DNA from 3 places in the Pseudomonas sp. R4-84 genome. Region 1 is predicted to be linked to each of the others. Evidence: predicted binding sites of a transcription regulator. Region 1 holds the regulator's gene; each other region holds the start of a gene.
What was found. Region 1 encodes FliA, which starts transcription of late flagellar genes. Its sites were predicted from a motif close to CTAAAGTTTNNNNNNNNNNNGCCGNTAA; they were not measured.
Positions count from the first base shown of each region.

Region 2: M1D68_RS11315 (methyl-accepting chemotaxis protein) is a predicted target of FliA. The motif match lies at 1,248-1,275, and genes of this name have one in related genera.
Region 3: flgM (flagellar biosynthesis anti-sigma factor FlgM) is a predicted target of FliA. The motif match lies at 1,688-1,715, and genes of this name have one in related genera.

Region 1 is NZ_CP096390.1:1,633,772-1,637,033, forward strand. It holds gene flhF (flagellar biosynthesis protein FlhF) at 1-153, shown strand, start outside; gene fleN (flagellar synthesis regulator FleN) at 270-1,100, shown strand; gene fliA (RNA polymerase sigma factor FliA) at 1,097-1,840, shown strand; gene M1D68_RS07690 (chemotaxis response regulator CheY) at 2,008-2,379, shown strand; gene M1D68_RS07695 (protein phosphatase CheZ) at 2,398-3,183, shown strand; gene M1D68_RS07700 (chemotaxis protein CheA) at 3,214-3,262, shown strand, end outside.
Region 2 is NZ_CP096390.1:2,451,550-2,454,811, reverse strand. It holds gene M1D68_RS11325 (sodium:solute symporter family protein) at 1-788, opposite strand, end outside; gene M1D68_RS11320 (DUF4212 domain-containing protein) at 800-1,066, opposite strand; gene M1D68_RS11315 (methyl-accepting chemotaxis protein) at 1,310-3,106, shown strand.
Region 3 is NZ_CP096390.1:4,149,803-4,153,064, forward strand. It holds gene M1D68_RS18955 (chemotaxis protein CheV) at 1-736, opposite strand, end outside; gene flgA (flagellar basal body P-ring formation chaperone FlgA) at 815-1,579, shown strand; gene flgM (flagellar biosynthesis anti-sigma factor FlgM) at 1,752-2,066, shown strand; gene M1D68_RS18970 (flagella synthesis protein FlgN) at 2,115-2,582, shown strand; gene M1D68_RS18975 (flagellar brake protein) at 2,675-3,262, shown strand, end outside.

The DNA.
Region 1 (3,262 bases):
GGGCCGCGGATCCCGGATGATTTGCATCTGCCGCGCCGTCATCAACTGGTCAGTCGTGCCGTGAGTGTGCAAATGCAGGAAGAACCCAGCGAAGAAGCCATGGCTGACATGTTCGCTGATATCTACCACAGCCCGACCAAGCAGGTTGGCTGAGGTATTCATGAATATTTTTTGTACCTACATCGATGGTCTGCCATGCATTGTTCCGTATGTGAACGCGCAGCCAGTAATGTGGCCTCCGTCTAAGTAAGACAAGGTAAAGAACGAACATGGGCAGCATGCATCCCGTACAGGTGATCGCGGTGACCGGCGGCAAAGGTGGCGTCGGGAAGACTAACGTGTCAGTGAACTTGTCCCTGGCTCTGGCAGAGCTTGGCCGACGGGTCATGCTGCTGGACGCCGACCTGGGCCTGGCGAACGTTGACGTGCTGCTGGGGCTCACACCCAAGCGCACGCTGGCGGACGTGATCGAAGGGCGCTGTGAATTGCGCGACGTGTTGTTGCAAGGCCCCGGCGGGATTCGCATCGTGCCGGCCGCCTCCGGCACCCAGAGCATGGTTCACCTGACCCCGGCGCAGCACGCCGGCCTGATCCAGGCCTTCAGCGACATCGGTGACAACCTCGATGTGCTGGTGATTGACACGGCTGCCGGTATCGGTGACTCGGTGGTCAGTTTCGTGCGCGCCGCCCAGGAAGTGTTGCTGGTGGTCTGCGACGAACCGACGTCGATCACCGACGCCTACGCGCTGATCAAACTGCTTAACCGCGACTATGGCATGAACCGCTTTCGCGTCCTGGCCAACATGGCCCAAAGCCCACAGGAAGGACGCAACCTGTTCGCCAAGTTGACCAAGGTCACGGATCGCTTCCTGGACGTCGCCCTGCAATACGTCGGCGCAGTGCCTTACGACGAAAGCGTACGCAAGGCTGTCCAGAAGCAACGTGCCGTTTATGAAGCTTTTCCTCGTTCCAAATGCGCCCTGGCGTTCAAGGCGATCGCCCAGAAGGTCGACACCTGGCCGCTGCCGGCCAACCCACGTGGGCATCTGGAATTTTTCGTCGAGCGTCTCGTGCAACAAACAGCAGGGCCCGTGTTATGACAGCCAGCGGTTACAACCATCTCTACAAAAAATCGGCACGGGACGCCCAGTACGAATTGATCGAGCGTTACGCGCCACTGGTCAAGCGCATCGCCTACCACTTGCTGGCGCGTTTGCCGGCCAGTGTCCAGGTCGAGGACTTGATCCAGGCGGGCATGATCGGCCTGCTCGAAGTGTCGAATAAATACGACGCGAGCAAGGGCGCCAGTTTCGAGACATACGCCGGTATCCGTATCCGCGGGGCGATGCTCGATGAGGTCCGCAAGGGCGACTGGGCGCCGCGTTCGGTGCATCGCAACACCCGCATGGTCAGCGACGCGATTCGTGCGATTGAAGCGAAAACCGGGCGAGACGCTAAAGATCACGAAGTTGCGGCCGAACTCCAGTTGAGTCTCGATGATTATTACGGGATTTTGAACGATACCTTGGGCAGTCGCCTGTTCAGTTTCGACGACCTGTTGCAGGACGGCGAACACGAAGGGCTGCACGAGGACGGCGCGAGTGCTCACATGGAGCCGTCGCGCGACCTGGAAGATGAACGTTTCCAGAGCGCCCTGGCGGATGCGATTGCCAATTTGCCGGAGCGTGAGCGACTGGTCTTGGCGCTGTACTACGACGAAGAGCTGAACCTCAAGGAAATCGGTGAGGTCCTGGGGGTCAGCGAATCGCGGGTCAGCCAGTTACATAGCCAGTGCGCGGCCCGCTTGCGGGGGCGTTTGGGGGAGTGGCGAGCGCGCTGACGAGCAGTGTGGGGACGCTGCGAGCGGGGCTGGCATGGCGTATGCCGGGCCAGTCTCCATCCGTTGTGCTCCATACCGTTGTCGAGTGTTGTGCCGGATTGATTGAAATGGCGCGTCCAGGTGCTGGGCGCGTTTAAGACTGCTTGGAGGTCGAATTGGACAAGAACATGAAAATCCTCATCGTTGATGACTTCTCAACGATGCGGCGGATCATAAAAAACCTGTTGCGTGACCTCGGGTTCACCAACACGGTCGAGGCCGACGATGGCACAACCGCCATTCCGGTCCTCAACAGCGGGAGCATCGACTTTCTGGTGACTGACTGGAACATGCCTGGCATGACCGGTATCGACTTGCTGCGCCACGTGCGCGCCGACGAAAAACTCAAGCACCTCCCGGTGCTGATGGTCACTGCCGAAGCCAAGCGCGAGCAGATCATCGAAGCGGCCCAGGCCGGTGTGAACGGCTATGTGGTCAAACCCTTCACGGCCCAGGCGTTGAAAGAGAAGATCGAAAAAATCTTCGAACGCATCGGTTAACGGCGCCACGGGGGAGCTATGGACAACGAATCTTCAATGGGCGATTTCGAATCGACCCTGAAAAAACATGCCCGCGAACTGGTAGACAGCCTTGAAAAGGGCCGCTTCGGCGATGCGGTTCAAATGATTCATGAGCTCAACCAGACCCGTGATCGCGGTCTGTACCAGGAAGTCGGCAAGCTCACCCGTGAACTGCACAGCGCGATCGTCAATTTCCAGATCGATCCGAACATGCCGCAGGCCGAGGAAGTCTCGCAGATCACCGACGCCACCGAGCGCCTGGGTTATGTGGTCAAGCTGACCGAAGCCGCAGCGAACCGCACCATGGACCTGGTGGAAAGCGCAACGCCCCTGGTCAACGGCCTGAGCGAGGAAGCCCAGGCGTTGAGCACCGATTGGGGACGGTTCATGCGTCGCGAAGTCGGCGCCGAGGAGTTCCGGGAGCTGGCCCGTCGGGTCGACGGTTTCCTGGCGCGCAGCAGCGCTGAGAATCGCGCCGTGGCCAGCAACCTCAACGACATTCTGCTGGCCCAGGACTATCAAGACCTGACCGGCCAGGTGATCAAGCGTGTGACCCAACTGGTCACCGAAGTGGAAAGCAACCTGCTCAAACTGGTGTTGATGGCTAGCCAGGTCGACCGCTTTGCAGGTATCGAACACGACCGTGAAGCGATGCTTGCCGAAAAAGATCCACAAAAACATCTCTCTCAGGGTGAAGGTCCGCAGATTCATGCCGATAAAAGAGAAGACGTTGTGTCCGGTCAGGACGATGTGGACGATTTGCTGTCCAGCCTTGGATTCTAAGTTTTAGCCCTATTTTAGGAGCAGCCATTAATGAGCTTCGGCGCCGATGAAGAGATCCTTCAGGATTTCCTGGTTGAGG
Region 2 (3,262 bases), 820 kb from region 1:
TGGGGCAGGCCCGCGGTCCCCACCATCAGCGCCATGGTGATGAAAAACACGTCCATGGTCGACTTGGTGCCATTGGTATAGGCAGAGAAGCCCAACTCGGCGCCCAGGCCATTGAGCCGTTCGATCACACTCTGCCCCGAGCCGGCGGCTTCGCTGATGAAGCCCAGCTGCGGGATCGGATTGCCGGTGATCATCATCGAGATGAAGATGGCCGGCACCATGTAGGCGAAGATCATCACGCAGTACTGCGCCACCTGGGTGTAGGTGATGCCTTTCATGCCGCCCAGCACCGAATAGAAGAACACGATGGCCATGCCGATCATGACGCCGGTGTTGATGTCCACTTCCAGGTAGCGGGAAAACACGATGCCTACGCCGCGCATCTGCCCCGCCACGTAGGTAAAGGAAATGAAGATCACGCAGATTACCGCCACCACCCGCGCCGTCTGCGAGTAATAACGCGCCCCAACGAACTCGGGCACGGTGAACTTGCCGAATTTGCGCAGGTACGGCGCCAGGCACATCGCCAGGAGGACGTAGCCGCCGGTCCAGCCCATCAGGTAGACGGAACCGTCGTACCCCGCGAAGGCGATGATCCCCGCCATGGAAATGAACGACGCCGCCGACATCCAGTCCGCACCGGTCGCCATGCCGTTGAGCACGGGGTGCACGCCCTTGCTCGCGACGTAGTATTCACTGGTGGAGCCGGCCCGCGTCCAGATCGCGATCGCGATGTACAACGCAAAGGTGGCGCCTACGACCAGGTAGATCAGGGTTTTTGTGTCCATGTGCGCCGCCCTCAGTCTTCGTGAACGTCATATTTGCGATCAAGCTGATTCATCTTCCAGACATAGAAGAAGATCTCGAGCACAAAGACGTAGATGGACCCCTGCTGGGCAAACCAGAACCCCAGGGGCGTGCCGAAGAAACTGATGGTGTTGAGTGAGTCGACCAGCAAGATGCCGAAACCGAACGACACCACGAACCAGATGACCAGCAACACCAGCATCCAGCGTAGATTTTCCGTCCAGTAGGCACGCGCAGCCTGTTGTTTTTCAGTGGACATCGAAGCGCCCTCTTGTTTTGTTGTTATTGTTTTGCACTTCAAACCGTAGCAGTCGCCGGGCAAGGCGCTAGTACGACTTTCGTCTAATTCGTAACAACAGTTATTGACATCCCTTTCGCACCGAAAAGACAGGGCCAGGCCGCGTCAGAATCCCAGGGTGATATCAAATCGCCCCAACCCCCTAAAGCTTTGCCGTTCTCGGTCGAATGTATGCCATCGAATCTATTTTTCCCTGGAGCTGTGATGCAGACGTTAAAGGCCTTGTATGAGTCTATCGAAATGCAATTTTTCGATACCCTCACCAAAAAGCTTTCAAGCCTTTTCCTCTTGGTCGCGGTCAGTGCCTTGCTTTATTGGGTGGCCCTCAGCGCCCGCGCCGATATCGTCCTGCAGTTGCGCACTGCCCAGCTTGACGCCGCGCTGCTGGGACAGATTCAAGACCGCCTCGACAGCCTCACCCATGCGCTGCTCTTCGGCGCGCTTTTGACGCTGGCCATGGTCAGTTTCATGGTCTGGTACTTCCGCCACCTCATCGTGCGCCCCGTTACCGCCATGACCAAAGCCCTGGAAGAGATCGCCAACGGCGAGGGCGACTTGTCCAAGGACCTGCCGCTGGTGACCCACGACGAGATCCGCACGCTGGCCGCCACCTGCAACCGTTTCCTGGCCAAGCAGCGCGAGATCATTAGCAACGTCCAGGCATTGACCGTCCATATCGCCGTCGAATCGGCCCGCTCGTTGAAGAACATCAGTGATTCCAGCGACAGCGCGACGCACCAGGCGCGCTTCGCCAAGGAAGTGATGGAGCAGAGCAATACCGCCGTGGGCCGTATCGAAGAGGTGTCGCGCCAGACCCAGGGCATATCCGGGACCACCGCGCAGAACCTGAGCATGGCCCGGGACTCCTACGCCGAATTGCTGGAAGTGACCGGCAACATCAGCGAGATTTCCAGCAGCCTCGGCGAGTTCGCCGGGCTGGTGGACGCCCTCAACCAGCGCTCTTCGAGCATCAAGTCGATCGTCGGCCTGATCCAGCAGATTTCCGCCCAGACCAACCTGTTGGCCCTCAACGCCGCCATCGAAGCCGCGCGTGCCGGGGAAAGTGGCCGTGGCTTTGCGGTGGTCGCCGATGAAGTGCGCACCTTGGCGCAGAACGTCAGCCGCGCCACCGACGATATCTCCCGTAACATCGACGCCATGTTGCAGGAAGTCAGCTCGACCCACGAACAGACCACCCAGATCAGCCACAGCGCCCGGGAAACCCAGAAAGTGGTGGAGCGTGCTTCTGGCCATTTCGAGAGCATGATCGTCGACTTCGAATCCACCAACGGCAAGTTGGCCGACATCGCTGACCATATCCAGCAATTCGCCGATACCAACACTGGCATCAACGAACGCGTTACCCAGATCCACGCCGACAGCCAGTCGATTGACCAACGCATGCAGCAATCGGCGACCGCCACCCGCGACCTGTCTGGCGTGGCGGAGAAGGTCCAGACGCTACTGGGCCGCTTCGTGCTTGGCCACGGCAAGCTGGACGCCGCCATCACCCGTGCCAGCGAATGCCGCGACACGCTGCAGGTTCATTTGCAGGCGTTGCAGGATGAAGGTGTCAACCTGTTCGACCAGAATTACCAATTGATTCCCGGCACCGATCCCAAGCAATACATGACCAGTTATACCGAACGCTTTGCCCGGGCCTGCCAGGAAGAATGCGACAAGCTCACCCGCAGCACGCCGGGCGGCAAGGTCTCTTTCATTGTCGATACGAAGGGGTATTGCCCGGTCAATAACAGCTGGGTGTCCAAGCAACCCACCGGCGACCGCGCGGTTGACCTGCCGGTGTGCCGCAACAAGCGGATCTTCAACGACCCGATCGGCCTGCGCGCTGCGGGCAACGTCCAGCGCTTCCTGCTCCAGACCTACCTGCGCGACACTGGGGAAATCATGACCGAGATCGACGTGCCATTCTTCTTCGGCGGCCGTCACTGGGGCAATTTGCGGGTGGGGTTTGATGCGGCGGTGTTGTTGGCGGACTAAGCGTTTCGACCAGCCGTGTGGGAGCGGTGATGTACACAAATCTTGAGGCCAGCCCAAAACAACTGTGGGAGCGAGCCTGCTCGCGATGGCGTCAGGTCAGTCAATTCATCATTAACTGACACTCCGCTATCGCGAGCAAGCTCGCTCCCACAAGGC
Region 3 (3,262 bases), 2.5 Mb from region 1:
CGTCCATCTCCGGCATCTCGATGTCGGAGATCATCATCAGGAACTCCTCTTCCGGCTTCTTGCCTTCGTCGACCAGATTGCGCAGGTAATCCAGCGCTTGCCGCCCATCGTTCAGCGCAATCACTTCGACGCCGACCGTTTGCAGGCAACGCGTGACCTGCTTACGGGCCACCGAGGAATCGTCGACGGTCAGCACCCGCAGGGAAACCGCCTTGTGCTGGGTCTCGGCATCTATCACGCCAACGGAAATCGTTTCCGGGGTCGGCGCCACTTCGGCGAGGATTTTCTCGACGTCGATGATTTCCACCAACTGGTTATCGACCCGGGTCACCGCCGTGAGGTAGTGGTCGCGGCCTGTCCCTTTGGGTGGTGGATGGATCTCTTCCCAGTTCATGTTGACGATGCGCTCCACCGATCGCACCAGGAACCCTTGGGTCTTGGTGTTGTACTCGGTGATGATCACAAACGGATTGCTCTGGTCCAGCAGTCGGCCGGAACCGGTCGCCATCGCCAGGTCGAGAATCGGGATGGTCGCTCCCCGGATATTCGCCACACCGCACACGACGGGACTGGATTTCGGCATCAGGGTCAGCTTGGGGCATTGCAGCACCTCGCGAACCTTGAACACGTTGATCCCATACAATTGTCGGCCGTCGAGACGGAACAACAACAGCTCCAGGCGATTCTGACCCACCAGCTGTGTGCGCTGGTTTACCGAATCCATCACTCCCGCCATGCCCTGACTCCTACCTAACGCTAATGTGTCCGACGCGCATTCATCACTAAACGGCACGGGGCTTGCTATTGAACCGGCATGAACGCACAAACGACATTTTCTCGACGCCTGACCACTCACTGCCGCCACTGGCTCGGTGCACTGCTGGCTGCCTGCCTGCTCGCTTCGGGCGGTCCTGCCCTTGGTGCCGCTGCGGTAACCTTGCCTGATCTCCTTATCGGCGTCACTCAGGGCTTTCTTGAGTTCACCGTAGAAGACTATCTGGCAACCAGTCAAACCGAAGGTCGCTACGAGATTGAAGTCAACCAGCTCGACCCGCGCCTGCGGATGCCGATGTGCGACAAGGAATTGACTGCCTCGCTGGAGAGCCCGGCCAGGCCCCTGGGCCGCGTCACGGTGAAGGTTCGTTGCGATAGCGCCGCGCCCTGGACGGTGTTCGTGCCCGCTCAAGTGCGCCTGTACCGGGAAATTGTCACCACCACTCGCCCACTCAAGCGGGCCGGGATCGTCGAGCCGCAGGACGTGGTCCTGCGTGAGCGCGACGTCAGCCAGATCAGCCAGGGTTTCCTGACCTCCGTCGATGAGGCCATTGGGCAGAAACTTGTCCGACCAATGGTCGCCGACCAGGTAGTGACCCAGGTGCATCTGGAACAGGCCGAGGTGGTTCGCAAGGGCGATCAGGTGGTCATCACCGCTCGCAGCGGCACCCTGGCCGTGCGGATGCCCGGCGAGGCCCTGGCCAACGGTGGCATGCGCGAACAGATTCGGGTGAAAAACCTCAATTCCCAACGGGTCATCAAGGCACAGGTGATAGCGCCTGGCCAGGTGGAAGTGGCTATGTAAGAGGCTGTAAGGAGGGTAGACAGGCTGGCGCTTGACCTTGGTGTTCCCTAGACTGTGCCTTGTACGAAGGCAAGCGCGGACGTGCGCTCGTTCATTTGAAAAATGAGCCTAAAGTTTTTTTGGGGATGGCCGAAAACATGGCAAGCGTCCAAATACCCAGAGGTTTTTTACCATGGTCATCGATTTCAATCGTTTAAACAGCTCCTCGCCCCTGACAGGCACTGCGCGCACCAGCGCCAGCAAGGAAACCGTCGAAACCGACAAATCCAAGCCAGCCGACCAGGCCGCCACTGTCAGCAACGGGGAATCGGTACACCTCAGCAATGAGGCTCAACAGTTGCAGAAGGTCACTGACAAGCTGCGCGATCAACCTGTCGTCGACAACGCCCGCGTGGCCGCGTTGAAAGCAGCAATCGCCGATGGCAGCTATCAAGTCGACAGCAACCGTGTAGCCAGCAAGCTGCTCAACTTCGAAGCCCAGCGCTAGGCCCCCGCCTGCGCCAGGCTTTTGGACGCTTAAGACCCAAGGCCAGCCATGCACGACACTCATTTATTGCAACTGATCATCGACGACTTTGCTCCAGCGCAACAATTGTTGGAGCTGTTGCAGACCGAAGCCCTGGCATTGCACGGGCGGGACATGCCCCTGCTGGAAAATATTCTGGCGCAAAAGCAGGCATTGATCATTTTGCTCGACCAGCATGGCCGCAAGCGCAGCGAAATCCTCGCCAGCCTCAACCTGCCCGCCAATAACAGTGGCCTTGAGCAATTGGCCAGCCAATCGTCGATCGGCGATCAGCTGTTGTCGCAAAGCGCCGTGCTCAACGACCTGCTCAACCAGTGTCAGGCCGCCAATGCTCGAAACGGCCAGTCTATCCTGATGCAACAGGCCGCCACCGCCAATCAGTTGCGTATTCTCAATGGCGGCGAAATCCCGACGCTCTATGACGCTCGCGGCTCGACCGCGAAAATGGTCAAGCACCGCCCGCTTAGCCAGGCATGAAGCGAACGATGCCGGAGCACTATCAACGCGCGATACATGCTGGCAAAATGCTGGCTCTTTGTAGTCGTATTTTGCCTGGAGATTGACCCACCGTGTTCAATGCCTCAAACGCGGATGATGCTCCGCAGCCGCCCAAGGTCCTCGCCACCCCTCTGGAAATCTCCGGCAATCTGCGGATGCTGCAAGACAGTCACGACCCGCTGATCATCACCTTCCACGAGCGCAGCCAGCGGTTCCAGAGTTACCTGGTGGATGTCGATCGCGAAACCAACACCATCGCCCTGGACGAAATGATTCCTCGGGACGGTGAACGTTTCCTACTGGCCGGCGAGCCGTTTCGCGTCGAGGGTTTCCATGACGGCGTGCGCATCGCGTGGGAGGGCAACGGCCCATTGACCATTCAGGAATCGAGCGATGGCCGCTGCTATCGCGGCGCCTTGCCTGAAGAAGTGGTTTATCACCAGCGCCGCAACGCCTTCCGGGCCGCATTGAAACTGGCGCAACTGGTGAACGTGGAGTTGGGTGGCGACAAGCTCAAATCACCGGTGAATGGCAAGCTGCTGGATATTTCCGCAACCGGCTGCAAGCTGCGCTTCGATGGCGATATCACTGAACGGCTGCAGCTGGGCCAGGTTTACGAGCGCTTCATCGCCGCCCTACCGTTTGGCAGCATGACCGCG